Regions from separate parts of the Staphylococcus sp. AS1337 genome, predicted to be linked through region 1. Evidence: riboswitches for the same ligand, from Rfam matches in the RefSeq annotation. Region 1 holds a riboswitch; each other region holds the start of a gene.
What was found. Region 1 has a riboswitch for S-adenosylmethionine ahead of ACSUE0_RS06585 (aminotransferase class I/II-fold pyridoxal phosphate-dependent enzyme). Riboswitches for the same ligand answer to the same signal wherever they lie in the genome.
Positions count from the first base shown of each region.

Region 2: another riboswitch for S-adenosylmethionine. It lies ahead of ACSUE0_RS11620 (Na+/H+ antiporter NhaC family protein); the one in region 1 lies ahead of ACSUE0_RS06585 (aminotransferase class I/II-fold pyridoxal phosphate-dependent enzyme).
Region 3: another riboswitch for S-adenosylmethionine. It lies ahead of ACSUE0_RS09365 (methionine ABC transporter ATP-binding protein); the one in region 1 lies ahead of ACSUE0_RS06585 (aminotransferase class I/II-fold pyridoxal phosphate-dependent enzyme).

Region 1 covers NZ_JBOIHZ010000003.1:227,426-237,843, forward strand. The annotation lists gene ACSUE0_RS06570 (heavy metal translocating P-type ATPase) at 1-2,355, shown strand, start outside; gene copZ (copper chaperone CopZ) at 2,410-2,616, shown strand; gene ACSUE0_RS06580 (D-lactate dehydrogenase) at 2,906-3,904, opposite strand; gene ACSUE0_RS06585 (aminotransferase class I/II-fold pyridoxal phosphate-dependent enzyme) at 3,932-5,089, opposite strand; SAM riboswitch class I at 5,149-5,258, opposite strand; gene ACSUE0_RS06590 (transglycosylase) at 5,467-6,213, opposite strand; gene ACSUE0_RS06595 (PTS transporter subunit IIC) at 6,741-7,784, opposite strand; gene ACSUE0_RS06600 (6-pyruvoyl trahydropterin synthase family protein) at 8,018-8,446, opposite strand; gene ACSUE0_RS06605 (DUF488 domain-containing protein) at 8,584-8,937, shown strand; gene ACSUE0_RS06610 (M23 family metallopeptidase) at 9,043-9,564, opposite strand; gene ACSUE0_RS06615 (nucleoside hydrolase) at 9,888-10,418, opposite strand, start outside.
Region 2 covers NZ_JBOIHZ010000007.1:122,047-132,464, forward strand. The annotation lists gene ACSUE0_RS11590 (HAD family hydrolase) at 1-155, opposite strand, end outside; gene ACSUE0_RS11595 (bile acid:sodium symporter family protein) at 382-1,296, opposite strand; gene ACSUE0_RS11600 (hypothetical protein) at 1,562-2,092, shown strand; gene ACSUE0_RS11605 (alpha-glucoside-specific PTS transporter subunit IIBC) at 2,274-3,866, opposite strand; gene ACSUE0_RS11610 (MurR/RpiR family transcriptional regulator) at 4,090-4,851, shown strand; gene ACSUE0_RS11615 (SRPBCC family protein) at 5,143-5,649, opposite strand; gene ACSUE0_RS11620 (Na+/H+ antiporter NhaC family protein) at 6,077-7,369, opposite strand; SAM riboswitch class I at 7,481-7,581, opposite strand; gene ACSUE0_RS11625 (flavin reductase family protein) at 7,733-8,344, opposite strand; gene ACSUE0_RS11630 (SDR family oxidoreductase) at 8,476-9,357, opposite strand; gene ACSUE0_RS11635 (amidohydrolase) at 9,437-10,418, opposite strand, start outside.
Region 3 covers NZ_JBOIHZ010000005.1:16,465-26,882, forward strand. The annotation lists gene ACSUE0_RS09305 (hypothetical protein) at 1-150, opposite strand, end outside; gene ACSUE0_RS09310 (CitMHS family transporter) at 461-1,756, opposite strand; gene ACSUE0_RS09315 (hypothetical protein) at 1,917-2,186, opposite strand; gene ACSUE0_RS09320 (GNAT family N-acetyltransferase) at 2,422-2,958, opposite strand; gene ACSUE0_RS09325 (organic hydroperoxide resistance protein) at 3,449-3,874, opposite strand; gene aroD (type I 3-dehydroquinate dehydratase) at 4,027-4,746, shown strand; gene ACSUE0_RS09335 (nitroreductase family protein) at 4,813-5,352, shown strand; gene ACSUE0_RS09340 (thioredoxin family protein) at 5,714-6,034, opposite strand; gene ACSUE0_RS09345 (arsenate reductase family protein) at 6,176-6,532, shown strand; gene gcvH (glycine cleavage system protein GcvH) at 6,726-7,106, shown strand; gene ACSUE0_RS09355 (toprim domain-containing protein) at 7,338-7,730, shown strand; gene ACSUE0_RS09360 (thioredoxin family protein) at 7,727-8,026, shown strand; SAM riboswitch class I at 8,081-8,186, shown strand; gene ACSUE0_RS09365 (methionine ABC transporter ATP-binding protein) at 8,272-9,297, shown strand; gene ACSUE0_RS09370 (methionine ABC transporter permease) at 9,290-9,985, shown strand; gene ACSUE0_RS09375 (MetQ/NlpA family ABC transporter substrate-binding protein) at 10,009-10,418, shown strand, end outside.

The sequences.
Region 1 (10,418 bases):
ATCACAGGTATGACATGTGCAGCTTGCGCCAACCGTATAGAGAAAAATTTAAATAAAATGGATGAAGTGGAAGCAAATGTTAACGTTACAACTGAAAAAGCCACAATAAGCTATAATCCTAGTTCAACTTCTACTACTGATCTTTACAATACAATAGAAAAAACAGGATATGGTGTATTAAATGAAAAAATTGACTTAGACGTTACAGGCATGACATGTGCAGCGTGTTCTAACCGTATTGAAAAGGTACTGAATCGTACTGATGGTGTAGAGGAAGCAAACGTTAACCTTACAACCGAAAATGCTACGATTGTATATAACTCTAATTCAACTTCAGTTGATACTTTAATTCAAAAAATTCAAAAATTAGGCTATGATGCACAACCCAAAAAAGAAGCTAATGAGAAACAATCACGCAAAGTAATAGAGTTAAAACATAAACTTACCAAATTAATTGTTTCGGCTATATTGGCTTTACCATTATTATTAACTATGTTTGTACATCTCTTTAATATGCATTTGCCTTCTATTTTAATGAATCCATGGTTTCAGTTTATCTTAGCAACTCCGATACAATTCATCATTGGTTGGCAATTTTATGTTGGAGCTTATAAAAATCTTCGTAATGGTTCAGCAAATATGGATGTACTAGTAGCATTAGGAACTAGCGCAGCTTATTTTTATAGCTTATATGAGATGATTAAATGGCTAAACGATACAAACATTACGCCTCATTTATATTTCGAAACAAGCGCTATACTCATTACACTTATTTTATTTGGTAAATATTTGGAAGCACGTGCAAAATCACAAACAACAAATGCCTTAAGCGAATTACTAAACTTGCAAGCTAAAGAAGCACGTGTACTACGTAACAAAGAGGAATATATGATACCTTTAAGTGAAGTCGTAGAAGGTGATTATTTAATTATTAAACCTGGAGAGAAAATACCTGTAGATGGTATAATTCTAAAAGGAAAAACTTCTGTAGATGAATCTATGTTAACTGGTGAATCTATACCCGTTGAAAAAGCACAAAACGATTATGTTATTGGTTCAACAATGAATCAAAATGGCGTTCTCACAATTGAAGCAACAAAAGTAGGCAAAGATACTGCGCTCTCTTCTATTATTAAAGTAGTTGAAGAAGCTCAAGGTTCTAAAGCACCTATCCAGAGACTTGCTGACATTATATCTGGTTATTTTGTGCCTATTGTAGTTGGGATCGCGATACTAACATTTATTATATGGATTACTTTAGTACACCAAGGTCAATTTGAACCAGCCTTAGTAGCAGCAATTGCCGTAATGGTTATTGCTTGTCCTTGTGCACTTGGGTTAGCTACTCCTACTTCTATTATGGTAGGTACTGGAAAAGCTGCCGAGAACGGTATTTTATTTAAAGGTGGAGAACATATTGAACGTGCGCATCAAATCGATACCGTTGTCTTAGACAAGACGGGAACAATCACACACGGAACACCTGTAGTCACTGACTTTGATGGCGATAATGAAGCATTACAATTATTAGCTAGCGCTGAAAAAGCTTCTGAACATTCACTCGCAGAAGCTATCGTAAATTATGCAAAAACAGAACAAGTTAATTTATTAGAAGTTCATGACTTCGAAGCGGTACCTGGACGCGGCATCAAAGCTACGATTGATGGAAAATCTTTATTAGTAGGTAATCGTAAATTCTTAGAAGATTATCAAGTAACCATTAGTAGTTCTGAACTACAATTATCCAAGTTTGAACAATCAGGTAAGACGGCTATGTTGATAGCGATTGATCAAAAATTACGTGGTACAATCGCAGTAGCCGATACTGTCAAAGATTCTACCAATAAAGCAATCCAACAGTTACATGATTTAAATATCGAAGTCGTCATGTTGACTGGGGATAACCAACGTACAGCAGAAGCCATTGCCTCACAAGTTGGTATAGATATAGTCATTGCACAAGTGTTACCAGAAGAAAAAGCGGCTAAAATAAAATCATTACAAGCTAATAATAAGACAGTAGCCATGGTTGGAGACGGCGTAAATGATGCACCAGCTTTAGTCCAAGCAGATATTGGTATTGCTATCGGTACAGGGACAGAAGTTGCCATAGAAGCTGCTGATATTACCATTCTTGGTGGCGATTTGTTACTAGTACCTAAAGCAATCACAGCTAGTAAATCGACTATACGTAATATACGTCAAAACTTATTTTGGGCATTTGGTTACAACGTTGCAGGTATTCCTATTGCTGCACTAGGGTTACTTGCACCATGGATTGCTGGTGCTGCAATGGCTTTAAGTTCTGTAAGTGTTGTCACTAATGCACTTAGATTAAAACGCATGAAATTATAATTAAAATTTGAGATGATTCATATGAATATCATTATTTTTAAGGAGGTGATTGATATGACAACTGAAACAATTAAAGTAGAAGGTATGAGTTGTGAGCACTGTAAACACGCAGTAGAAAGTGCATTAACAAATTTAGATGGTGTATCAACAGCTAATGTTAATCTTGAAGAAGGTAATGTTAAAGTTGATTTTGATGATAACAAAGTCACATCACCAAACATGTACGAAGCAATAGAAGATCAAGGTTATGACGTAAAATAATATATTAAAAACACGTCAAATATAAGCATCATCGATAACACGATTGAATTAAGATTTATAAGGTATGTTCTCAAAACAAAGTGGCTAGGACATATATAATGTCTCAATCTCCACTCAGTGTGATAGCAGTTGCTGATTAGAGTTGAAAAGCTTGGTCTAAAAGCTTTTCAACTCTAATTTGCTTTGCCAGGGGTAGGACAACGAAATTCTTTTTGAAAAATTAGGTTTCTGTCCCGCCCCTTTTTTATATTTAATATTTTACATCTTAAATATACATAATTGCTCCTTATTAATTTACGCGTAATTTAGTGTCACCAGTCTCAATAACATCAATTGTCGCATCTAAAGCATCGACAATGAGGTTTTCAACGGCAGCATCTGTATAAAAAGCAATATGAGGTGAAACAATAACATCTTGTCGTTCGATTAATTGCTTTAATACTTCATCCTTTAATTCTGAATGTCGTTGATCACTTGGAAACAATCCCTTTTCCCCTTCATATGTATCAAGTGCTACTCCTTTCAAAGTACCGTTATCCAGTGCGTGTATTAGCGCACTAGTTTTTACAATGGAGCCTCTTGCACAATTGATAAATACTGATCCTGGTTTAAATTCATTAAACAATGCATCATCAAATAAATAATCATTATCCTTACTTGCAGGAATATGAACCGTAACAATATCCGCTTCTTGCACAGCTTCATCAATACTATTAGCATACGTTAAAAATGGCTTATAGCGTTCATTAGGAGCAATATCATAAGCAATAACTTCAGCTTCAAAGCCTTGTGCAAATATCTTAGCAACAATTGAACCGATACGACCAGTTCCTATAACAGCAACTTTCAAATCTTTAATAGATCGTGATAAGATAGCTGGTTGCCATCTAAAATCATATGAAGCTGTTTTCTGTTGAATATCATTATAATTTCTGACCAAATTAAGTGCTTGTGATACCGTATATTCAGCAATAGAATGCGGGGAATAAGATGGCACATTAGAAATAATCAAATCATATTTTTGAGCTAAATCGAAATCATATATGTCAAAACCAGCACTTCGTTGCGCAATTTGCTTAATTCCAAATTCATGTAACTTGCGGTATACATCTTCACCAAAAGGAATTTGCTGTGATATCGAAACACCATCAAAGCCTTTTGTACGATCGACAGTTTCTGACGAAAGTAATGCTTCATCTAAATCGACAGTCACACTATGCTTTGTTGACCATGCTTTAATATAAGGTAAATCTTCTTCTCTTACTCCAAAAATTTTAATACTTGTCATAAGTTAATCACTCCAATAAGATTTATTCTATTCATAAAGGTGCTTAAGCGATTGTATTCTTTCCGCAGCCTCTAGTAACGATACATCATCTAAAGCTAAAGAAATACGCACATAATTTTTTCCATGTTCTCCAAATGGTATACCTGGTGCAACAAGAATTGACTGTTCTTGTAATAAATAATCAACAAAACTTTCTCCATCAAAGTCTGTCGGTGTACGCAACCATAAGAAAATACCACCTTTCATTGGTTCAAAAGGTATGTCCGCTTGTTGTAATTTAGCTTCAAATTCATTTCTACGACGTTTAAATGTTATATTTTGCTCTTCTAGAAAATCATCATAATTATTCAAAGCGTATGTTGCTGCGTCCTGCAATGCACCAAACATACCTGCATGTGTATGTGACTGATATTTTTTTAATGCTTGTATAATATCTTTATTTCCTACTGCAAATCCAACTCTAAAACCTGACATATTATATCCTTTAGATAATGAAAATACTTCTACTGCTAGGTCTTTTGCTCCATCTGCTTGCAATATACTAGGATTTTTAGCATCAAAGCCAAAGGCACTATACGCAAAATCATGAACGATCTTTGTTTTTGTTCCCTTAAAACGCTCAATCGCTTCCTCAAATACTGATTTTGTAGCAACTGAACCTGTCGGGTTATTTGGATAAGTCAAATAAACTAAACGTGTATTGAGTAATGTTTCTTTGCTTATTTTGTCCCACTGAGGCAAATAATAAGGCGGCTCTAAAACGAGCGGTTGTGGTTGTGCATCGGCAAGTAACACCCCTGCTTTATAATCCGTATATCCTGGATCTGGTAGTAATACATTTTCTCCTGGGTTAACGATACATGTAGGTAAACCTACAAGACCATTTTTAGTACCATATAGAATACACACTTCATCTTCTTTATCTAATTCAACTTGAAATTGTCTTTGATAAAAATCTACTATTGCTTGTTTAAATGAGTCTTTACCATGGAAAGCAACATACTTTTGATTATCAGGCTGACGTAGCGCATCAGCAAAACAGTCAATAATTCCTTTGGGAGTTTCACCATCAGGAATACCTACAGCCATATTAATTAAAGCTAAAGGACCATGTTCTACTTTCTGTCCCATTGTTTTTGCGAAATAACTATCTGGTATCTGTGCCAATCTATCCGAAATTGCCATAAAAGTCCTCCTATTAAAAAAACTATATGCCGACCTGTGTGGCATATAGTTACACATGTCACCTATCTTTCAAGCATTAACGCTTGCTGGAAGTAGCACAGTACTTTTATATAAAAGTCTGTTGCTGAAGCTTCATCAGGCCAAATCCCTCAGCTTCTCTGGATAAGTTTATTTTTAAATTACCATTAATTTTATCAGAATATTCACGCTTGTCAATCTACTTATAAAACAAAAAGTGACATCAAAATCTCATAGAATAATAAGACCTAGATGTCACTCACATAAAAGCATCAAATAAAATAATAAAACCCGGAACATAAACGTTCCGGGTTTTTCAACCTAAGATAACTAAACATTTCTATTTAGTTATTTAGATCTTACCACCATCCATTAGAAGCACGGAAAGCCATCGCTGCTTCCATTGAACCGTAACGGCTTTCACCGTAGTTAATCATACCTTTAGTTTGGCTAGCTACTGAACCAGTTCCCCATGATTCTTTAGTTTGACCTAAACCTCTGTAACCTGCTGGGTTAACAGCATTTGGGTTACCGCTTGATTCAGGCATTACAATTGAATTCCACATAGCTTCTGTACCACCTGAAGCTAAGAATTGAGCTTTAACTGATCCACCAGTTGATGCAGCTGATGTTTGAGCAGCTTTATAAGTTCTAGTTGCAGCACTTGTTTGTGCAGTTTGAACATTTGAGTTAGATGAAGCTTTAGGAGCTTCAACTGCTGCTACTGGATTATTACTTGATTGTTTTTGAGCACTTACTTCGCTAGCTGAAGTTTCATTAGTATTTGTAGTTGCTTGAGTAGTTACATCTTGTACTGAATTAGAAGTTGCACTTTGAGCACCTGCAGCTGTGTAATTCCATGACCAAGATTGACCATTTGAAGTGAATGTATATTCATTTCCACCTAAAACGAAGTTATAGTTGTACGCGCCAGCGTGTAATGGTTTTTGGTTTAATTCTTCAGGATTGTTTTGAGCTAAATCAGCTAAATGCGCTTTATCGATATTTTCTTCTGAAGCGTGAGCTTGATTGTGATCTGCTGTTGTTGCATATCCTGTTACACCTAATGCTACTGCTAATGATGATGCTAAAATTGTTTTCTTCATAATTAAAAAATCCTCCAAATTAAAATCTTTTTAAGTAAAATTATATTTTCGTTAAATTATTTATCGTATGTGCTAAAATCGATTAATTTTTATGCTTTATTTTTTCGCCACAAATAATATAACACATATTTCGCCTATTTATATTACACTTCCATAACAAAACGTTACAAAAGAAAAGACTCTTTGTAACATTGAAATACTATTGTTTTGTTTTGTAATGCATAATTCTTGCATTGTTTTCAAAATATATTGTGTATAGCACTGATATATTAAGCTTCGTCCCTTTATCAGCGAACGGTTTCACATTATCTGAATTATTACAACAAACCTTTTTGTTACACAATTGTAAAATAATAAAAGAATAAAAAATATATATTTTGGAGTAAAACTTGCAATTTTTTTTGTCTAAATTTTAAAAAGACCACTGCTTTGTGGCCTTTTTAATATACTTTATTATTTTATCCAATATCCAAAACATTACATTATATTACAAAAACAACTATACATTTTAAACATTATATATAATTTTACGCCAAGAATTTAAAAATTTCTCTATCATATAATTTCAACGTTTTCATATAAAATGTATTTATCAAATACCCCATTACAAATGGAACTACAAAAAACGCAATAAATACGTATATTAAATTTAATAATACTGAATCTTCCATAAATCTAAATGCACTTATTGGCCCAACAAGCCCAATAATTCCAAAACCTGCTGATTCTTTTGTTCCACCAATTCCTATGAGCGCACCAACAAAACCAGTGATTAGTGCATTTGAAAAGATTGGTAGTAAAATAATAGGATGCCTTACCATATTAGGTATCATCATTTTCACACCACCTAAAAAGATTGTCAGAGGTACGCCTGCTCTATTTACCTTTAACGTCCCTGCAACTAATGCACCTTCACATGCCACAATTCCAAGTGAAGCAGAACCAGCCGCTAGACCACTAATACCTATAGCTAATGCAGTAGCTACAGTTGATATAGGTGAAATAATTATAAAACTAAATACTAATGCAATAAGCATAGACATCAATACTGGTTGTAATTCTGTAAATGTATTGACTAAATTACCAATACCAGTTGTAATCATTTGGACATATGGCAATATAATTACGCCAATAAAGCTAGCTATGACACCGACAATGGTCGGCAGAATAATTAACGTTAAACTACCAAATCTTTCTCCAACGACTAATATTAAAAATACAGCAATTGCTGCAGTGATCATTGTGTTAATAAGATCTCCAACACCTACAAGCATCCAAGCACCATCTTTAAATTGCGCTGCGCCACTCCCCACAAAAGCAGAGCTCGCCACAACAGCCGTTGCTAAAGGTGATAAATTGAATCGCATTGCTATAAGTGCACCAACTAATAATGGTACAGTAAATTGAATACTTTCTACTACTTGTAATAATGTTTGAAAAACCTGGTACTTAGGAGCGAAAAGTTTAAATAGTTCTCCTAATATAGCATTAGGTATTAACCCTGCTACTATAGCAATTGCTACACCAGATAGTACATTATATAAAAATTGTTTTGGACTTACTTTAATCATAGAAGTTCCCCCTAAGCTGAAATAAATACTAATATATCACATTTTCTTAATTTTCAGAATATTGTTCCTGTATTTTCCTCAAATATTTTTATATCAAATTAACAACTAAAATTACACAACTATGATCAAAATATTACAGCATAAAAAAGTAGGTAGCCGAAATCTCAATTTTAAATTCACTTTCGGCTACCTACTTCTATATATAATTAACACGTTTTCATAATCAACAAATTTTAGTGTTTCATTAAATTTGTTGTTAGTACCAGCCCTTGAGATGCTGTTTCAAAAAATTCCAATTTTTGCAATTGGGTCTCCTTAGGTAAACTTTTTTCAAATTGTTCCCATATCCATATAGCAATATTTTCAGCAGTTGTATTCATTTCGGGTAATGTGTCATTTACCAACTGACCATCTAAATACGGTTCAATTTCTGTTTGGTATAATTTATCTACTTCATTGAAATCTAATGCCAATCCATATATATCTATATCTGATAAAATCTCAATATTAAATTGATATTGTTGATCTTCTAGGTCTTTATGCACTGTATTTGTAAAATAAATTCGATTATCACAAGTAAATTTATAATAATTCTTTATCAAAACTTGACCATTGCGATATTTAAACTGGCCAGGTGGTTGAATATGATCAAATTTAGTCATTACGATCACTCCTATAGTCATTTTTATTAATATACCCTTTTATATAACAAGTACATACTTATCCATAAATGTTTCTTATTCAATTTTTAAAGGTAATGATAAAACTAATTAGGTAAACATTGGAGGAGATTTATTACATGACGGTATACATTCAAAGAATTTATGAAGACAAACAGCAAGAAGGCTTACGGATACTCGTAGATCGCGTATGGCCAAGAGGTATAGCTAAGAACGATGCAAATTTAGATCATTGGATCAAAGAAGTAGCGCCAACTTCTGAATTAAGAAAATGGTTTAACCATGATCCCAAGTTATATGCTGCTTTTAAAGAAAAGTACGAGAAAGAACTTCGCGAAAATATTAGCCAAAAACAAGCATTTGAAGAATTGCAGAATAAAGTTTCTGAGACTTATAAAGATATCATTTTATTATTTGGCGCTAAAGATAAAAAGCATAATCAAGCTGTTGTGCTTCAAGCGTTATTACAGTAAACAACTATAATTAAAATAAATGAACGTAAAACTACCGCTTACCCTATCAGCACCTTAGGGTAAGCGGTAGTTTTTTTTATAATGATGTTACAATATACATTCTAGTCATTTTAGTTCATATAGACTTTTCTCACCATCTGGTAATTTTTCAACAAAATCTTTAGGATCTTCTGCATAGTCATTACCAATGCCACCATTCATTCTCTGAAAATGAAGGTGAGACCCAGTCGTTTGTTCTCCTGTATTACCAGAAAGTGCAATTACATCTCCCGCTTGTACATTGTCTCCTACTTTAACTTTAAATTGATTTAAATGCATATACCATTGGTGATACCGTCCGTTCGTTTCAGCTATTTGCACTACTTTGCCACCTAAGTCATTCTCAAATGTGCGAGTAACCTTGCCATCTGTTGCGGCTTTAACCGGCGTATCTTCAGGCAAATCATAATCTATCCCATAATGTTTCCCATCAAAACCGCTAAACTCATATTTACCAAAATTTTCTGTTTCTCTGCTCCGATCAAAAAAATCTGTATAAGATGTCGATCGCTCATTTTTATTATTTTGGTTACTGATTTCTGAAAAATTTTCATTTATACTTTTTTGTATATAATCCATATTCGCCATCAAGAAAATAAATGGAACGATTATAATGATTAATAGCACAATTGTTTTCAACGTATTTTTCACTAAATGAATCACCTTTTAAATAGTTATTATTAGTTCATAAGTATACTTTTTATAGTTCCAAAAAACTAATAATCCGCTTAAAAAGAACCTCATACTTTAGTTTGACATAAAAATTGGGAGGGAAATGCAATTTCTTATTTTCGCTGCCACAATTAACTCAAAACTACGCAATTATTATTTTACATGGTATTATAGCGCAACCAAACAGTGTGCATACAATACCCATTTAAGTTTTCATTATTTATATCTATACTTAAAAGTTATTGGTCATCACTATAACTTTTAAGTATGTCCTCCATTAATGTCCATACGCGTTCAACATTTACAGCAGTCGCAAAATAAGCATTTTTTTCCTTATTTGTAATATTATTTAAATCAACAGCCATCGTTCCATAGGTAAGCGCACTTTGGTGTTCGATATCAATATGTGTTTGTTGCATTGTAAATAAATCGGGCTCCAACAAATACAAAATTGTACAAGCATCATGTATAGGCCCACCATCCATATTAAAGTGTGTTTTGTATGTAGATTTAAAGAATTCTAAAAGTTCTACAACAAATTTTGCAATTTGATTGTCTATTGCTTTGAACCTGTTGATAATGGTATCGTTTGCCAATACTTGATGCGTTACATCTAAGCCAAACACGTTGATAGGCACACCACAATCAAATACACGTTTTGCCGCTTCAGCATCAACCCAAATATTAAATTCTGCAGTAGGTGTCCAATTTCCAAAGGTTCCTCCACCCATAATCGTTATAGAATCTATATATTGCGTAATACGCGGATC
Region 2 (10,418 bases), on a different contig from region 1:
AATTCCGTTGCAGCGCCTCCAATAGATTGACGATAAAAGTCTAATGAGATTTCTTGTAAATTGTGCTGAATTAAGTGCTTATTAATAATTTCAAACAGATGTTTTTCTGTATCTATAATCGTGCCATCAAAATCAAATACAACTGCCTTGTACATAATTACGCCTCCTATTTAATATGGGGTCACATTCATTTAATGATAGCTTATCATATTTCAGGTTTGAATTAACTAATTATAACCATTTTTATAACACAAGTGAATAATATTAAAAATGGCCCAATCCATAGCATTACTATGAATCGAACCAGTAAGTTACTTTAATTATTTAATTGTCTATTTGAGTGAACACAGTTCATAAATTAGCCTAGTCTCTTCTTATTTTTTATCGTTTATTCCAATATTTAGCTAATATTGGTCCAGTAATATTGTGAATCAGACTAAACACAGCTCCTGGAACTGCAGCTAATGGACTAAAATGAACGGTGGCTAATGATACAGCCAGCCCTGAATTTTGCATACCAACCTCTATAGAAACAGCTTTTTTATCAGCTCTTTCCAAATGGAATATTTTAGCCAAAGTATATCCAAGCGTGTAACCTACAATATTGTGTAAGATAACAACAGCAAAAATCAATAAGCCTGTTTCAAGTATTTGTGATTTACTTCCCCCTACTACTGACGCTAAGATAAGCGAAATTGCAACAACTGAAACAATTGGTAAAGCTGTCGCTGATTTAGCAGCAAAGTTTTTAAATAATTTTTGTAATATAAAACCAATGATGATTGGAATTAAGATTACTTGGACAACTGACCAAAACATGCTCATAAATGATACTTCTAACCATTGATTAGCAAATAAATATATTAAGGCTGGTGTTAAAATCGGCGCTAATAGTGTGGACACGCTTGTAATTGCAACTGATAAAGCGACATTTGCATTAGCAAGATAGCTCATTACATTACTTGATGTTCCGCCAGGACAACATCCCACTAAAATGACACCTATAGCTACTTCTGGTGGCAGATTAAATAATTTAGCAATTAAAAAAGCTGTTAATGGCATAATTGTATATTGTAATATAACGCCAATTATCACTGAACGCGGTGCTTGAAATACAATTTTAAAATCTTTAGGGTCTATCGTTAACCCCATCCCTAGCATTACAATACCTAATAAATAAGGAACCCACCCACTTAATGTTGCTAATTGGGCAGGAAAAATAAAACCTATAATTGCAGCAACTAACATCCATAATAAGAATGTGTTGGTTGCAAATCTACTTACCTTTGATAACATCTATAAACACTTCCCTTTATGTATTAACAAAGAAAAATGTATCATACTTTATACTCTCAAACAACTTAATTTTCTAAATATTCTAAAAATAATATCTGTAATCAATTACTATGTAAAAATTTTAACTTCGTTCTTAAGACCTAGTGATTCTAATAAAAAAGAGTGGTACAATCTAATAGAAATAATAACTTGTGGAAATTTAAGTGTAATTGAATATTATGATTAATAGAGATAAAACACTTTCTATAGATATTGGGGGTATCATATGTTTTTAGATAGAACTGAAACTTTTGTGTTAAATATTGGAGGATTAAATAATCGTGCCACAAGAAAAAATTTAACCAAACTATGTAAGCAAATACAATTTTGTAATTCATTTAAATTTACGATTTTCAAACAAAATAATTTGTATGCTTTAGAGATTAATTTACCAAAGCAGCAATTACCATATATGATTAGTTTCCTTAGTTTTCATAACTATTCTATTTATCAAATACTACAAGGTACAGATACTAATGACCTTTTAGATTTAGATCATTTATTATTATCTTCCAGACGTTTTGAATTAGTTGTAGATGGACTTCGTGATGCATTTATTAAAGACAAGGTCATCGATATTTTAAATTTAATAAATCAAACCGAATATATTACATATACTTTCAATCGTAATAAGATAAACGTATCTACGTCACCCTCAGTTTTTGCAAAACTCATATATATGGTTGCTACGCATAACATCGATATACTTGGTGCTGTATATCAGCCTCGTTGGATGAATAAAGCTAGAATTTCATAATATAAATAAACTGCTTATATAAATTACTAATTTAAAATAAATATCAAAAAAGAGGAACCAAGACATTTATGTTTTGGTTCCTCTTAATCTATAGGCAATAGTTGCCTATATTGAAATTATTAACTAGTTCCTATACAAGTACTCAGCCTTGAATAATTCATCATCTATTGCTTATATATAATTATTTTACATCTTCATTATTCACTAGATTTTCAAATGCTTCTCTTACTTGAGGCACAGACATACCTACAACCACTTGAACATTTTTACCACTTTTTACTAATCCATGCGCCATTTGATTATGTGTAAAATACGCACTATCTTCGACCTTCTCAACATCGTTTACCGTAAGTCTTAGGCGTGTTGTGCAGTTTGTTACATCTTTGATATTTTCCTTGCCACCTAAACCTTCTAAATAATAAATCGCCTTATCTTCATACTCATTTCCTGATGATCCTGCGCTATTATCTTCGTTCTTTTTACCTTTATAATCATTTTTGTTATATAATTTCATATCTTTTTCATCTTTTTTACGACCAGGGAGTGGTATATCAAATTTAAGAATTAAAAATCTAAATAAGAAATAATAAATCGCAGTAAATCCTAACCCTATGATGATTTGTATCACATAAGTTAACCAATGATTTTGTGCTAACGGTATCCAGTTTGTTGCAAAGAAGTCTAATAGTCCTCCTCCAAAGTTACCTACTAAACCAAATCCATACATCATTGTATCCATTGTTGCAGCTAATAATGCATGCAATACAAATAAATATGGCGCTATAAATAGGAATGTAAATTCTAACGGTTCGGTAATACCAACTACAACAGCAGTTAATGTTGCTGGAATAAGTAATGCTGCAATTTTCTTTTTATTTTCTTTAGGCGTTGTTGAATACATAGCCAAAGCAATACCTATAGCTCCAAATACTTTACCATTACCTTGCAACATAAATCCATATGGGAACTGTTCCTTTAACGGTTCGGTACTTTTAGCAAATTCATTAACGTGTTCAAACCATTCTGCCTTTAAGCCATGATTGACTACAACAGGACCAACTTCAATTGGTGCATATATAAAATGGTGTAATCCTGTTGGAATTAGCACTCGTTCTAAGAAGTGATACAACCAAACACCTATATAACCTGATCCAATAATAAAACCTTGTAATGAAGTAATACCACCTTGCACAGTCGGCCAAATAACACATGTAAGTAATGCTATTGGTAACATAACAAAGAATGATATCGTCACCACAAATGTTAGACCTTGGAAAACGCCTAACATCTCTGGTAACCGTTTACTGTAGTATCGATTATGTATCCAAGTTATGATACTTGAAATGATAATTCCACCAAGTATATTCGTATCTAACGTTTCAATCCCAGCAATCGCTTTAAGTCCTGTTACATTTTCAACGCCTTTTTCCAAATTCGCTCCAAATGTATGCGGCCATTGTGTAAGTATTGCATTTATAAAAGTATTGAACATAAGGTAGCCCATCAATGCTGCTAAAGCTGCATGTCCAGGCGCTTTTTTAGCTAAAGATAGTGGCAAACCGACCACAAACACAACTTCCATATGATTAAAAATTGTCCAACCACCAGCTTCGATTACTGACCAAATCTTAAACCAAGTTGTACCATCAGCAGCAATGCTTCCCATAATCGATGGATTTTTAAATAGAGTGGCAAATCCTAAAACAATACCAAAAAATGCAAACATTAATACAGGTACAATCATCGCACTCCCAAATCGTTTAATTGCATTCATAGCCGTATAACCTCCTATTTCTATACATAAGCATTTGTCTACACATCATTCATAATAAATCTATAAATATAATTCATTGAGTATGTGTTGTATGTGATTAATTTAATATTAAAGGAAACGCTTACATACAGACAATAGTTTGACGCCATTCGGAACAATTTTGTATAATCAGATTATATTTTCAAAATATGAAAATATTTTCATGAAGTGTGAGGTGACAAATTTGTTTTTAGACGAACGTGTTAATACTAATTTTAATAAATTAAATGAAAATGACTTACATATTGCACATTTTATTAATACACATATCCTACAATGTAAAACGATGAAAATACAAGAATTAGCAGAACATACCCACGCCTCTAACGCCACCATTCATCGTTTCACTCGTAAGTTAGGCTTTGATGGTTATAGTGATTTTAAATCTTATTTAAAATTTGAAACTGAACAATCACATCAATTACCTTCAGATTCAATAGAAGGTTTTAAACAAGAAATCGAAAATACTTTCACTTATTTAGAAAGAATCGATTATGACCTTATTACAGATAAAATTTACCAAGCAGAAACCGTTTATTTATATGGAACTGGACTAGCCCAAATGAATGTGGCTCAAGAAGCACAGCGTATATTACTAACGATACATAAAAGTATTATCGTACTTCATGACGTACACGAATTTAAAATGGTATTGAATAAAACAACACCAAAAGATATCTTTTTTATCATTTCTCTTTCTGGTGAATCAGAGCAGTTAACAGATATCAGCAATTTATTACAGTTGCGTCAAAAATATTTTTTCTCTGTAACCACTTTAAAAGATAATACCCTTGCTCAAAAAGCAAATTATAATATCTATGTATCTAGTAATACATTTTACTTAGCTGATGGCATAGATTATTCAAGTTTTATTAGTTACCATATTTTCTTCGAAACCTTATTACGAAAATATAATGAACGTAAAGTAATAGGCGAACTGTATTAAAATACAATGCCCAGCTATTGTCTTATTCGCCACGTTCAAATAACCGTATTGAAGTTTGAATAATTATGTTAAATTTGTTAATTACAGCAAAAGCTCCCTCTAAAGATTGTCATATTTAGTGATTACTTTAAAGGGAGCATTATTTATTTTAAGTGCTGATTGAGCAAACCATATAAAGAATTTACTTTGATACAGGTCTGAATTTTATTCAAACTTAAATAATATTACCAGGATTGGAATAATCCAATAAAATCATATCACACCGTGTGATTTCTATATCAGCGAACTATTTTATAAATTTGCTTCAAACTCTTCAAGCGCTAATTGTAGTTTGTCAAATAACATTTCAAACCCATGTGCCGTTGAATCATGATATTCTTTCTTCTTCTGTTTATATTCTAAAGATGTTAATCTTCTTTCTCTCGGTACAAAAGCAATATAATTGAAAATCATTTGCGTAATGCCTGGTTCTCTTTCGAATATTTCAACTTCTATCGTATCTTCTGAATCACTTAATTCTGGCATACCAATTGTCATGACGATATATTCATAAGGTGTTAATGAAGCAAATCTACCTTGTACTATATTCTCCTTACCTTTACGAACATCAACAATTTTGTATTTACCATTTTGTTCAGCAGCTACTTCAATAGTTTTATTTGTTCTTTCAGTTGTCATAAACCATTGTTTAAGAAAACGTTGGTCTGTCCAAGCTTGGTATAATAATTCAGGTTCTACTTTAAATAACCTTTCAAGACGAATTTCAACATTCTCATTTTCTACATTGTATTTACCCACGATCGATTGTTCACCTACTTTCACTCTTATTACTATTCTAACGCATTACACTATACTTCTAAACAATTATCAAATAAATATAGTGATGTTCTTTAATATTTATAAAGCTTTAACAACCTCATTTTATCGCTATTAGTCAGTAAACGTCAAAACTTTCATTTTCATTGAATATTATACTAAATAAACTTCACATTTATCTTAGCATATTCTGTTAACATACTGCTTATTTAAAATAGCGAATGAGCCCAGGACATTCATACATCCCGAACTCAAATTTAATCTAGATTATAGTCTATTGGTATTAAATAACACAATGAATATCAACAATTTTCAAATGTTATCTAATCATGTTTATTAACATATAACTCCACTACTCTATTTAGAGCTTAAAAATCATTGCCCAACTTGATGTTGCAATGTATCTTAATTACTTTTTATCTAATCTAGGTAATCTAAAGAAAATTGCTACAAGTCCACAAACGCCTAGTATCATTGGATAAATTGCGTAAGGCACCAATTCAAATGGAGATATAGACGCCACACCTGCAGCAGCAATCAATTGAGGACTATATGGCAGCATTCCTTGGAAACAACTCGCAAACATATCTAAAATACTAGCTGATTTACGCGGATCCACATCATATTCCTCTGAAATATCTTTTGCTAATGGTCCTGCCATTAATATAGAAATAGTATTATTTGCTGTCGATATATCTGCAACACTGACTAAGCCAGCAATACCTAATTCTGCACCACGTTTAGATTTCACTTTACTGCGTACAAAATTTAATAGCCAAGTAATACCACCATTATGTTGAATCAATGCTACTAAACCACCAATGAGCAATGCAATAATCGCTATATCTTCCATACCGATAATACCTTTGGATATAGAACTTAATAAACCTGTCCAACTAAATGAACCGTAGATTAATCCGATAATTGCAGAAAGTACAATGCCACCGATTAATACGATAACTACATTTACACCTATTAATGCTAAAATAAGCACAAATAAGTATGGAATTACTTTAATAAGATCATAATCATAACTTTTATTTGCATCTATATGTGCACCATTTGTTAAAAACCAAAGAACAATAATAGTAAATATCGCGCCAGGCAAAACAATCTTTATGTTCACCTTAAATTTATCACTCATTTTCGTTTTCTGAGTACGTACTGCAGCTATCGTAGTATCAGAAATCATTGATAAGTTATCACCAAACATAGCTCCACCAACAACAGTAGCCATTGTGATAGCTGCCGAAACATCTGTAGCTTGACTTAAACCAAAACCAACTGGTGCTATAGCAGCTACCGTCCCTACAGACGTCCCCATTGATAAAGATACAAACATACATATTATAAATAGTCCGACGATAATTAAATTTTCTGGTATTAATGATAACCCTAAGTTAACCGTCGACTGCACGCCACCCATATCTTCAGTCGTTTGAGAAAAGGCGCCTGCTAATAAGAAAATTAACATCATTAAAATAATATTGGAATGTCCTGCACCTTTTGTAAAAACTTCAACTTTTTTATGAAATGATTCTTTTCTATTTAACGCTAATCCAACAATAGAAGCTACTAATATAGCTACATTCAGTGGCATCGTAGTAAAGTCGCCTGTACTAATACCCACACCTAAGAACATACCAACAAATACGATTAAAGGTATCAAGGCCCATGCGTTACCTTTTTTTGTCTCCTCCATACATAACCAACTTTCCTAAATATTAAAACAGAACCCAACCTTCTGTTATTTGTAAGTCCTAAAAATAAAAAAACTCTTTCTAAATTAAGAAGAAAGAGTAAACTTGATTCATTCTTATCTTCTAGCATGAATTATGCTACTGGATTTGGCACACGCATCATCATGTTGCCGAAGTATCATCGGGCCAGTCCCTACACTTCTCTTGATAAGGTATTATTTTATTTTATTACAGTACAGTATTAATTGTAATTCGTCAAATATGGAATTGGACAGAAAACAATTTAACAAACGATTTCATTATCTAATTCCTTCAACATCTATTATTTCAATAGAGCTTATGTTATTTATTTAATCGCTTTATATTTACTTCATAGGACGTTCGATAGTAAATTTATTACCTAAAGAAGCATAATCATTACCAGCTAAACGAGCTACAGCACTAAGTGCGTCAACGTCTATTTTACTATCTTCAAAATAAACTGATTCATCAATATGAAACATAACTACTTCACCTATAATTAAATCAGATCCTTCTTGAGAGTCACCTAACGGAATAATTCTATCTAACTTACATTCCATTCGAATTTTAGCTTGTTCGATACCAGGTACTGCAACTAATTCAGAGTCAACACAATTAAGACTTGTTCTTTCTAATTCATTTTGGTTACGTGTCAAAGGGGCTGCTGTATGGTTGATTTGCTCGACTGTAGCTTCATCTGTAATATGTACTACAAATGATTCCGTTTCCTCAATATTTAAAGAAGTGTCTTTTCGCTTCCCTTCAGAACGTCCTGTAGAAATCATAATCATTGGAGGTGCACTATTAACAACATTAAAAAAGCTAAACGGCGCTGCATTTAAATGCCCATCTTTATCTTGAGAAGTAACAAATGCGATGGGTCTAGGTATCACACTACCACTTAATAATTTATAATTTTGTTTTTTGGTTAAAGCATCTGCTTTAAATTTTTTCATAAATGATTACCTTACCTTTCAAAAATAAGGAGGTAGGATATCAATGTATCCCTCCCTCCTTATGCTTAGTATCACCGAGACATTGAAACACTATAGTTAAATTAAATTACTGTCTCGTTACTCCATCAATTCTAATCTAATTGAGTACCACCTGTCACGCCATAAACTTGACCTGTAGTATAGCTTGATTCCTCAGCTGCTAAATGTACATACACACCCGAAAGTTCAACCGGTTGCCCTGCTCTACCTAACACTTCTTTTTGGCCAAAAGTCGGAATTTTAGATTGGGGCTGTCCACCAGAAATTTGGAGTGGTGACCAGAATGGTCCTGGTGCTACACAATTTACACGGATTCCCTTGCTACCTAATTCTTCAGATAAGCTCTTGGTAAGTGAAATGATAGCTGCTTTGGAAGCGGCATAATCATGTAAGGTCGGGCTTGGATTATAACCTTGTACAGATGAAGTCAGTGTAATCGTTGCGCCAGGTTCTAAATAATCAATTGCTTTTTGAACTGACCAAAAAATAGGATAAACATTTGTTTCGAATGTCTCAGTAAATGATTCAGTATCAAAGCCTTTAAGGTTGTTTCTATATTGCTGGTGTCCTGCTACAATCGTTACATTATCTAATCCACCAAGTTTGTTATAAGCTGTTTCAACTAAATCATAGTTAAATTGTTCATCGCGTATATCGCCTGGGATTAATACAGCTTTACGTCCTGCTGCTTCAATCACTTGTTGTACTTCTTCAGCGTCCACTTGCTCAGCAGGTAAGTAATTAATCGCCACATCTGCTCCTTCTTTAGCATACGCTATGGCAGCAGCTCTACCGATAGCAGAATCTCCACCAGTAACTAACATTTTATAATCTTTTAAACGCCCATAACCGATATAAGTTGTTTCACCACAATCAGGCTTAGGGTCTAATTTATCTTGTAAACCTGGAACGTCTTGTTCTTGTTTCGGGAAATCTTCACTTGAGAATTTTGTTCTAGGATCTTGTCCTGGCATATGCAAACACTCCTTATTATAAAGAATATGCTTATGCATTACCCTGATTTTTAAAGTTTTAATACATCATTCAAAGATTCTATTTAGATTGCTCGTTTAAAAGTTTTTGTACAAAACTTAAAAAATACTCAGGTACTTGTTCTAATATACGTTCATCTGGATCATATTTAGGATGATGCAGATCATATTCACTATTAGAACCAATAAACACAAATACACTTGGATATTTATTTGAGAAACCAGAAAAATCTTCTCCAATGGTTAATGGTTGATCCATAATACTCACATTATAACCAACCTCTTTAGCAATCTCTATTGCGTCTTCTGTTAATTTTTCATCGTTAACAACCGCACCTGGTAAACGATGATATAACGTTTCAATTTCAACACCAAATGCTTCTGAAAGGCCACTTCCAATTGCACGTAAGCGTTCTTCGATATAATTACGTTTCTCTTCGTCAAAACTTCTCACTGTACCTTGAACATAGGCTTCATCTGCAATCACATTCCATGTATTACCACTAGACACTTCACCAATAGTAACGACTCCATTATCAAATGCTGATAAGTTTCTACTAACAATAGACTGCACGCTATTAATTAATTGTCCTAATACAATAACTGGATCTTTACCTTGTTCTGGTTTGGCAGCATGTGCTCCTACACCTTTAATTTTAAATTCAAATCGATCTACAGAAGAAGTAATAACTCCTGATTTCACTGCAAATTCACCAATGTCTAATGTAGGGTAATTATGATAACCTAATACCGCTTTAGCGCCTTCTATCGCACCTGTATCAGTAATATGATACGCTCCATAACCTAGTTCTTCTGCAGGTTGGAATATAATGCGTACGCGCCCAGTTAATTGCGATTCAATTTCTTTCAATTTTGTCGCTACTGCAAGTATGCTTGCCATATGAATATCATGTCCACAAGCGTGCATCATACCTTCATTAGTGGATGTAAATTCATGTACAACTTGCTCTTTAATAGGCAGAGCATCTATGTCTGTTCGAACTGCTACAAAATGTTCACCCTGGCCAACCTCTGCTACTAAG
Region 3 (10,418 bases), on a different contig from region 1:
AGGTTCAATGATATTTTGTGCCATCCAAGAATTAATGAGTTCCTTTGGCAATCCATCTAATTCCATGTCACTTTTGCTTAATACAAAGCATTCCCAATCAAGTGAAACTTTAGAAGGATTGATATAATTACATTCATTAATTTGATTCATAAAAACACTCCTCAATATTGTAAATCCGACGTTAACTTTTACCCATGTAAAACATAAATCAAACGGTTTGCATAATAAAAATTTATTTCTTCTAAAGTATTTTATTTGTTGTCTAAGTTTGTAATGGAATTTTATATTTAAAAAAGTTGCAGTGGGGTATGCAGGACAACCTAACATAAATATGGACTGACAAAAATTATAATCTTGCATATTGATACTATTTACCAAAAATGGGGCTATGTCATCTATCTTTTTTAGATAGGTAACATAGCCCTCATGTTATAATTTATTTTAAAAGTTTAATATATTGTTACCACGGTATAATTCCTAAAATACATGCCACAAGTATCATAAATAAACTAGATCCTACTGCCCATTTTATAACGATTCTTTGATTTTGTCCGTATTCTATATCAAGCATGCCGACTAGTAAATAACCAGCGGCATATAAAGGACTGAGCACATGTAATGGTTGGCCTAAAACGGATGCTCTTGCCATATCAACTTTTGAAATGCCGAATTGTTGTGCAGACTCGGCAAGAATTGGTAGTACACCGTAATAAAATGGATCGTTTGCCATGAAGTATGTAAATGGTCCACTTAATATGGCAGTTATTAATGCAAAGTGATTACCCATAGCATCAGGAATGATATTAACTAAGGTATTTGCCATTTCGTTAACCATTTTAGTACCGTTCATTACGCCTGTAAAAATACCTGAAGCAAATACTAAACTGATAACTGATAGGACGTCTCCTGCATGTTTTTTTACCACAGAATTTTGAATACTAAGATTTGGATAATTTAATAAAATCGCTACTCCAAACCAAAGCATGAACATTACTGGGATTGGTAATATACCAATTATCAAACAGACAATAAGTGAAATTGTAAGTATTGCGTTTGGTATAAGCATTTTTGGTCTTTTTAACAATGAGTCTTCAGTTGAAATTTCTGGCTTAATATCATTTAAATCTATATCGGTATAAGAAGTAATATGTTTTTTGGCACGCTTTCCTAGTATGAATGCAACACCGAAAGCAAAAACAATACCTGCCACCATTGCAGGTATGATTGGAATAAATACCTCTTCAGTTGTTACTTGTAATGAGGAAATAGCTCGTGCTGTCGGTCCGCCCCAGGGTAGCATATTCATAACGCCAATGGACAATAACGCGAGTGTTGACAGTGTATATAAGCTCATACCAATTTTTTTATAAAGTGGCATCATTGCTGTAACTGTGATGATAAACGTAGTCGTGCCATCTCCATCTAATGCTACCATTGAAGCTAAGATTACAGTACCAAATGCAATTTTAACTGGATCCCCTTTGACCACTTTAATGATTTGGTTAATTACAGGCTCAAATAAACCTGCATCTATCATGACGCCGAAGTAGAGAATAGCGAATGTAAGCATAATCCCAGTCGGTGCAACTGTTTCTATTCCTTCGAGCATAAATTTACCTAACCCAGCGTAGAAGCCACCAAGCAAAGCGAAAATCGTTGGTAAAACAATTAAAGCTGTTAATGCGGACATTTTACGTGTCATGATTAATATCATAAAAATAATAATCATGATAAAACCTAATAGTGCTAAATTCATAACGTTCTCCCCCTTATTTTTTATATTATAGCGTTTTCAGAAAATTTGTAAAATTAAAAATGTGTAAATTCATATTTATTGCATTAATAAACTATAAAAAAGCTTTATGATTACAAACAAAGTAAACATAAAGCTTTTATAAATAAGTAGGGATATTTATTTAGTAATATAAAAAACCAATTACAAAAGGTTTCCATAACGGATAGCTTAATAAGATGAATGAAAAGATGGAGACACATAAGGCAAATAAATTAGCAATACGGTCGCCACGTATTGCTGCATATATATTAATTAATATAACGCCTAAGATAAATAGTCCACCTGCTAATATTGGTAGGTTACCCTCTAAAACTTTATTAACTACTAATAATGGGGTAGCAAGTGTGATTAATGACAAGAACAGTGATAATAACGTTGTAGCATATTTCAAAATGTTCAGCCCTCTCTTAAATAATAAGATGAATAGAATATTTATTAATAAAATAGCACTTAACAAAAATAATATTTGTTTAGCAATATAATTGCAAGTCATTTTTAAGATTAGTAGATTAGGCTCATATTAATTAGGTACTTTGAAATAAAAAACAATTTATCAACTTTCATTTAAAATTAATTATGAAATAGGGGGGAGTTGCCCTGTGACAACGATTTAGCAATTATAGCTATTAAACAAATAAGTCACTGTCATTTCCATCAAAATAATAAATAAGCCAGTGCTCATCTACGTAATAATTATCGTATTTTCTAGCATGCTGTTCCAACACAAGTGTTTCAAAATTTAAGTTACTAAAAAAGACTTTACCACTAATGTTATTTGAAATAAGTGAAGTCATCAATATTTCAATTTCTTTTTCATTACAAATTTCAAATATCTGGCGCATAAGCATTTTTGAAATTTCTTCTTTAGAATTTTGATCTACATTTTTAATGCACATATTTTCTAAGGTTGCTTTATGAGACAAGCTATAGGTTTGATGATGAATTAGTGTAACAGCGCCAATAAGTATATCCTGTTCAAAAGCTCCAAGAACGATACAATCTGTTGAGTCTGAGGATAGTACCTTGTGTAAATCTGTATCATTTAAGCATTTCTCATTTTGTAATTTCCAGGCTAATACTTCGAGTTCTTTATTAATACCTTGTAGTAACAAGGATTTATAATTAGAAAAATCTTCAGTTGTTAAATAGCGAATTTGAGTCATTAAATGCCTCCTAACCTCTGCAAAGTATTTTTTAAAATGGATAAATAGTTCTCGTTTGCCAATTTAATTATAATATTAAAGGAAATAATTTATTTGAGCAATACTATCTTTAATTTTTTGCAAAAATATGTGAGTATTTTCAATTCATTATGAAAAAGAATTATTTTTTATAAACTTTATAATTAATATTAATAAATAATTTAAGCAAATAATATAGATATGATAATTATGGTATAATATATCAATATGCATAAATGTGAATGGAGGCATAAATTGTGGGAGCTTTAATAACTATTATAGTTTCACTGGTAGTGCTAATCCTGATTTCTTTTGCAGTGTTGATTACTTACATCTTATCTCACAATAAAGATGAAGGGGAAAATTAATTAAATATTCATTAAGTACTAAAACATCTAGATTGTACACCAGGAATAAAAAGACAAAAAAACTCCCCGAAAAGTTTCAATTAAGAACTTTTCGGGGGAATATATTAGTCAATAACTGCTACATTTAAGTCGACATCGATGTTGCCACGTGTAGCTTTTGAGTATGGACAAAATTCGTGTGCATCTTGTAAATATTTCTCAGCTTCTTCTTGAGATAATACATTTTTTACTTTTGCATCAATTGAGACACTTAATTTAGGACTTTCAGCCTCTGGGTCATCTTCTAAACGTACTGTCAAAGTAACTTCTGGCTCAGCGCCTCTCACTTTGTTTTGTTTTAAGATTAAATCAAATGCGCCATTAAAACATGAAGCATAACCTGCTGCAAACAATTGCTCTGGGTTTGTGCCTTTTTCAGCATCAGCTTGAGCCGGTGGTACAATTGCTACATCAATTGCTTTATCGTCAGTTTGAACGTGACCATTACGTCCACCTGTATTTGTTGCTTTCGTTTCATAATTTACTGCCATTTTATGACCTCCTTAAAAACTTCTAATTCATGTTTACCCAAGAAAAATTATTTAAATCATTTCACTGAGTAATTTATATGTTTTTTAATTGTATTATTTTTAGAAATTGTTATACAATAATTTCAATATTACTAATAAAAGGAAGTTTAAACATGGCCAAAGTTGATATAGCTGTTACAATTGCACCCAAACATGAACTTGCACAACATACAATTGAGGATTTAAAACAATATCAAGACTCCATAGATATTATAGAACTAAGAATTGATCAGTGGTTAAATTTTGATGAAGCATCTGTAGCAAAAATTGCTAAAGACATATATAATCTAAATTTAAATAAAAAATTGTTAGTAACATATCGAACAAAGATTCAAGGTGGAGAAGGTCAATTAGCAAATGATAAATACTTAAATGTGCTAGAGAAAATAATCCCATTAGATTATGTTGATATGATAGATATTGAATATGAAGAAGGGATGCCTATAGAAAAATATCAAACCTTGATAAAATCAGCTCATAGTGAAAATATAGAAGTTGTATTATCACAGCATAACTTTAAGAAAACACCTAAATTGGAAGTATTAAAACGTTTATATTATAAAATGCATCAGCTTGAACCAGATTATTTAAAAGTAGCAGTTATGCCTCATGATAAACAAGATGTTCTAAATCTATTAAATGCAATGTCTGAGACTGCAGACACAGTTTCACAACAAGTTGTTGGTATAGCGATGTCTAAGCTTGGATTAATTTCAAGAACTGCTCAGGGATTGTTTGGAGGCTCAGTTTCATATGGTTGCTTAGACGATCCAAAAGCACCTGGTCAAATCCATGTTGAAAAGTTAAAGCAACAAATTAAATTATATGAGTAGTTTGAAAATAGTGGTCGCCTGATTTATAATTGAAAATAATTATCACTAACGAAAGGGCGATAATCAATGGAACTACAAGATGCAATTGCACATCGTAGAAGTATTAAGGTTTTTAAAAGAGACATGACTATAGATGATAATGCTCTATATCAAGCGATACAGCAAGCGACAGATGCCCCTAATCATGGCATGAGAGAGCCTTGGAGAGTGGTTCATATTGCTAAAGATCGCTTGGGTTCTATGAGTAAACAACTCTCAGAGGTCGCATTCCCTAATTTAGATAAAAAACAAGAAAATCATTATAACACTGTTACAAATCTTGGTGGCATGCTTGCCTTAATTCTAAAAAGAGACCCAAGACAACGAGAAGATTTAGAGAATAATATGGCATTTGGGGCTTTCGCACAAAACTTAATGCTATTATTACATGAAGCGGGTATTGGCACATGTTGGAAATCACCGGCATATATATTTACCCCTGAAATAAGATCGATATTTAATGTAAAAGATGATGAACAACTTGTAGGTTTCTTGTATCTCACAGATTTACAGGATGAAATGCCACATAGAAAGCGTCATACTGATCAAGTAATAGAAAAGTTTTAAAGTTATTTTAAGAATGGGCAATCAAAATCAAAAGTGAAATTTGACTTTGATTGCTCATTCTTAATTTTTATAATTATATACTCAAATATTAAAAAGTTGCGTCATTATATTTCGATAAAGATGACTAATGCTAACAGGAGCTTTATCTGAGCTGAAATTCATATTCATGAATATATCACACTAACTTAAAACTGATTACAATAGCTTACGCTCATGCATAAGAACCACTAACTCAATAAATTGAGAAGTGGCTCTTTAAAGGAGTGGCTCTTTAAAATGCTGTCATTACAATGATTAAGGCTGGGACAATTAATTTCTCCCAGCCCATAAAATGAGATGAAATATCTCATTTATTAATCAATTATTTAAATGTTTCAGCTAAAAATGCTTCTACTTGTTCTGGTGATTTCGCATTAGCTGAGTGTAAGTGAGCTAATTTTTCTCCGTTTTTAAATACTAGTAAGCTTGGTATGCCCATCACATCGTTGTCAGCTGCAACATCTTCAAGCTCGTCACGATTGACTGTAAACCAGTCGTAATTATTATATTTTTCTTGGATAGGGTCAATCCACATATCCATTGCTTTACAGTCAGGGCACCAGCCAGCTTCGAATTTTACAATGACAGGGTTATCACTCTGTACAGTTTCTTTAAATGCATCATTTGTATTAATAGGTTTCATAATTTTCTCCTTTTTAAAAATATAATTAAGCTTATTATAACGGACATTTTGAAGTTATAAAAAAAATCAGCTTATTAATTAGAGCGTTTTGGCAATAAATTTGATATATTAATGTTAACTAGTTATAGGAGGTACAGAATAATGATAAAATTTTACCAATATCCTAATTGTACTACTTGTAAAAAAGCAGCAAAATTTTTACAAGACTACGGTGTGAGCTTTGAACCAATCGATATAGTACAACATACGCCCACTAAAAACGAGTTTAAAGAAATTTTAGAGGCGACAGATATCGATATAAATAAACTCTTTAATACGCACGGTGCTAAATATCGTGAATTAGGTCTTAAAGACAAAATGAAGGACCTTACTGATGATGAAAAGTTAGATTTATTATCAACTAATGGTATGTTGGTCAAAAGACCATTAGCTATTTCTGGAGACAAAGTTACAGTTGGTTTCAAAGAAGATCAATATAAGGAAACATGGTTATCTTAATTCCTCTTTTGGAGATAGAGCCATCTCTTTAAATAGAGCCATCTCTAAAAGTTGAAATTATAAGTTGTGTTTGTAAACGCTTCATCTATTGTTATGAAAAGATTATAATAATATTAATATGCTAAGAAATAGTTGATTGTATGGTATGCATATGGCATCATTAATATGTAAAATCATTTAGGAGGGGATTCTCGTGGCAGTACCGAGTGAATTAAAATATTCTAAAGAACATGAATGGGTAAAAGTTGAAAGTAATACAGTAACAATTGGTATCACTGAATATGCTCAAGGTGAACTTGGCGATATCGTATTCGTTGAATTACCAGAAGTTGATGACGAAATTAATGAAGGCGACACTTTTGGTAGTGTTGAATCCGTAAAAACTGTTTCAGAACTATATGCACCTGTATCAGGTAAAGTAGTTGAATCTAACGATGAGTTAGAAGATAGCCCAGAATTCGTAAATGAATCACCTTACGAAAAAGCTTGGATGGTTAAAGTTGAACTAAGTGATGAAAGTCAATTAGATGAATTATTAACTGCTGAACAATATTCAGAAATGATTGGCGAATAACATAACACTTAACTCCATGATATAACTATCTTGGAGTTTTTTCTTATCATTGAGGCTATTGGAGAGTTAGTGATTTTATAAGTCTAACGAGTTCACCTCAACTTTAAAAAATGATAAATTATTTTATTATAATAAGAAATATTTTAACTATGTAAATTATGTTTATTGTCATCACGGATTGTGAAGAACTAAGTAGAAAGATTTACTATCAACATTTAGAGGGTGGATGTCATGACGATACTGAACCAAGCAATTGTTGTCGAAGGAAAGTCAGACAAGAAGCGTGTCAAACAAGTGATTGATCAACCTATAGAAATTATCTGCACAAATGGTACAATGGGTGTGGATAAATTAGATGAAATGATCGATACTCTATATGACAAACAAGTGTATATTCTTGTAGATTCGGATGATGAAGGTGAAAGAATACGAAAATGGTTCAAACGCTATTTAAGTGAAAGTAGACATATAAGGGTAGATAAACAATATTGTGAAGTTGCCCGTTGTCCTAAACCATATCTATCTAGAGTATTAGAAAAACATGGTTTTATAGTAAAGGATGAGGAAAGGGTGGCGAAAGCAAAATTGGATTATATAGCTGAGAGGGTAAGTTTATTAACATGAATGTAACAAGTGAGCAACGCGTTGACGTCAATAAATATATAAATGAAGATAAGTATCTTATCTTTGGGTATACACCAACATGTGGAACATGTAAGGTTTCTGAACGAATGCTGGATATTGCTAACGATATCTTACAATTACCTACAATAAAAATGGACTTAAACTTTCATCCTGATTTTAGCCAATCGTATGAAATTCAATCTGTACCAGTTTTATTAGTAATGTCAAAAGGCGAAGAGCAAAAAAGGATTTATGCATTTCAATCGGTGCCTTATCTGTTAGAAAATTTAAAATAGTTATTGACGAAATATTAGTACAATGGTAGGATTAAAAATAATTAAATAATGAAACTCTTATCACGAGAGGTGGAGGGATGTGCCCTTTGAAGCCCGGCAACCGTCTTTAAAAGAAATGGTGCCAATTCACATAAAGTTTTAAAACTTTAGAAGATGAGAGAAGCTATTTTGCTTTCTCTATACTTCGGTGAACATAGGGGAAGCATTTTTTAATTGAAGGATTAGCAACACAAGGAGGAAACAGAATGATTGAGTTAAATCAAATAGTCAAAAAGTACAAAACGAAAAAACAGGACGTACTGGCGGTAGATCATGTTGATTTAAGTATTCAATCAGGCTCGATTTTTGGAGTAGTTGGTTTTTCAGGTGCGGGGAAAAGTACTTTAATTAGACTTCTAAATAACCTCGAACAACCAACTTCAGGAGACGTCATTATCGATGGAGATACAATTGGTAAGCTATCAAAATCACAGTTAAGAAAAAAACGTCAAAAAGTGAGCATGATATTTCAACATTTTAATTTACTATGGTCTCGTACTGTATTAAATAATATTACATTTCCATTGGAAATAGCAGGAGTGCCTCGCCGTGAAGCAAAACAACGGGCAAAAGAATTAGTAGAACTTGTTGGACTGAAAGGTAGAGAAAGTGCATATCCTTCAGAGCTATCAGGTGGTCAAAAACAACGTGTCGGTATTGCGCGAGCGTTAGCAAATGAACCAACTGTATTGCTTTGTGATGAAGCGACAAGTGCGTTGGATCCTCAAACAACAGATGAAATTTTAGAATTATTATTGAAAATTAAAGAAGAAAGAAATTTAACAATCGTGATTATCACACATGAAATGCATGTTATTAGACGTATATGTGATGAAGTAGCTGTTATGGAAAACGGTCGTGTGATTGAACAAGGTCAAGTTTCCACAGTCTTTGAAAATCCACAACATGCAGTTACAAAACGTTTTGTTAAAGATGATTTAAATGATGATTTTGACGAATCTATTAGTGACTTAGTATCACTTAATAAAGATGATTATGTTGTACGTTTGAATTTCACAGGGAATAATGCCACGCAACCCCTAGTGTCATACATAACAAAAACGCATAATATCGATGTGAACATATTAGAAGCTAATATTAAACATACAAAAGATGGTTCGCTTGGATTCTTAGTGATTCAATTGAGCAATGTAAATTCAGAAAAATTCGAAAAGTTCAAAAACGACTTAGAAGCGCAACATGTTTCAGTGGAGGTGTTAAGACATGGGTAATTCATTGAGTGACATCCTCCGCGAGATGTTTACAATGCCAAACGTCAGCTGGGATGAAGTTTGGTTAGCGACATATGAAACAATTTATATGACAGTTATTTCGACAATTTTTGCCTTTGTATTAGGTTTAATATTAGGTGTATTACTATTTTTATCAGCTAAAAGTAAATCACCTATAGCAAGAGTTTTCTATAGCGTTGTTTCATTTATAGTTAACTTGTTTAGAGCGATACCATTTATTATTTTAATACTTTTATTAATTCCATTTACAAGTTTAGTGTTAGGCACGATTAGTGGTCCAACGGGGGCATTACCTGCTTTAATCATAAGTGCAGCACCATTTTATGCCAGACTTGTAGAAATTGCATTTAAAGAAATTGATAAAGGTGTTATTGAAGCGGCTTGGTCAATGGGAGCTAATACTTGGACAGTAGTCAAAAAAGTACTTTTACCTGAAGCAATGCCAGCGTTAATTTCAGGTATTACTGTTACAGCGATTGCTTTAGTAGGTTCTACTGCAGTGGCCGGTGTTATTGGTGCAGGCGGTTTAGGTAACCTAGCTTATTTAACAGGTTTCACTAGAAATCAAAATGACGTTATTTTTGTTTCAACAATTTTAATCCTTATTATTGTGTTCATCATTCAATTTATTGGTGATTGGGCTACTAATAAAATTGATAAGAGATAATCTTAAAAAGGGGGACTTTTTATATGAAAAAATTATTTAGTTTAGCTTCTGTACTTGTATTAGCGCTTGTTTTAGCAGCCTGTGGGAATAGTGGAGGTAGTGAAGATAAAAAAATTACAGTAGGTGCTTCTCCAGCTCCTCATGCTGAAATTTTAGAAAAAGCCAAACCATTATTGAAAGATAAAGGCTATGATTTGAAAATTAAAACAATCAATGATTATACAACACCGAATAAATTATTAGATAAAGGTGAATTAGACGCAAACTTTTTCCAACATACACCTTACTTAAAAACTGAGAAAAAAGATAAAGGATATAAAGTAGAATCAGCAGGTAATGTTCATTTAGAACCAATGGCTGTTTATTCTAAAAAGTATAAGAGTCTAAAAGATTTACCAAAAGGTGCCACAGTTTATGTTTCTAATAATCCAGC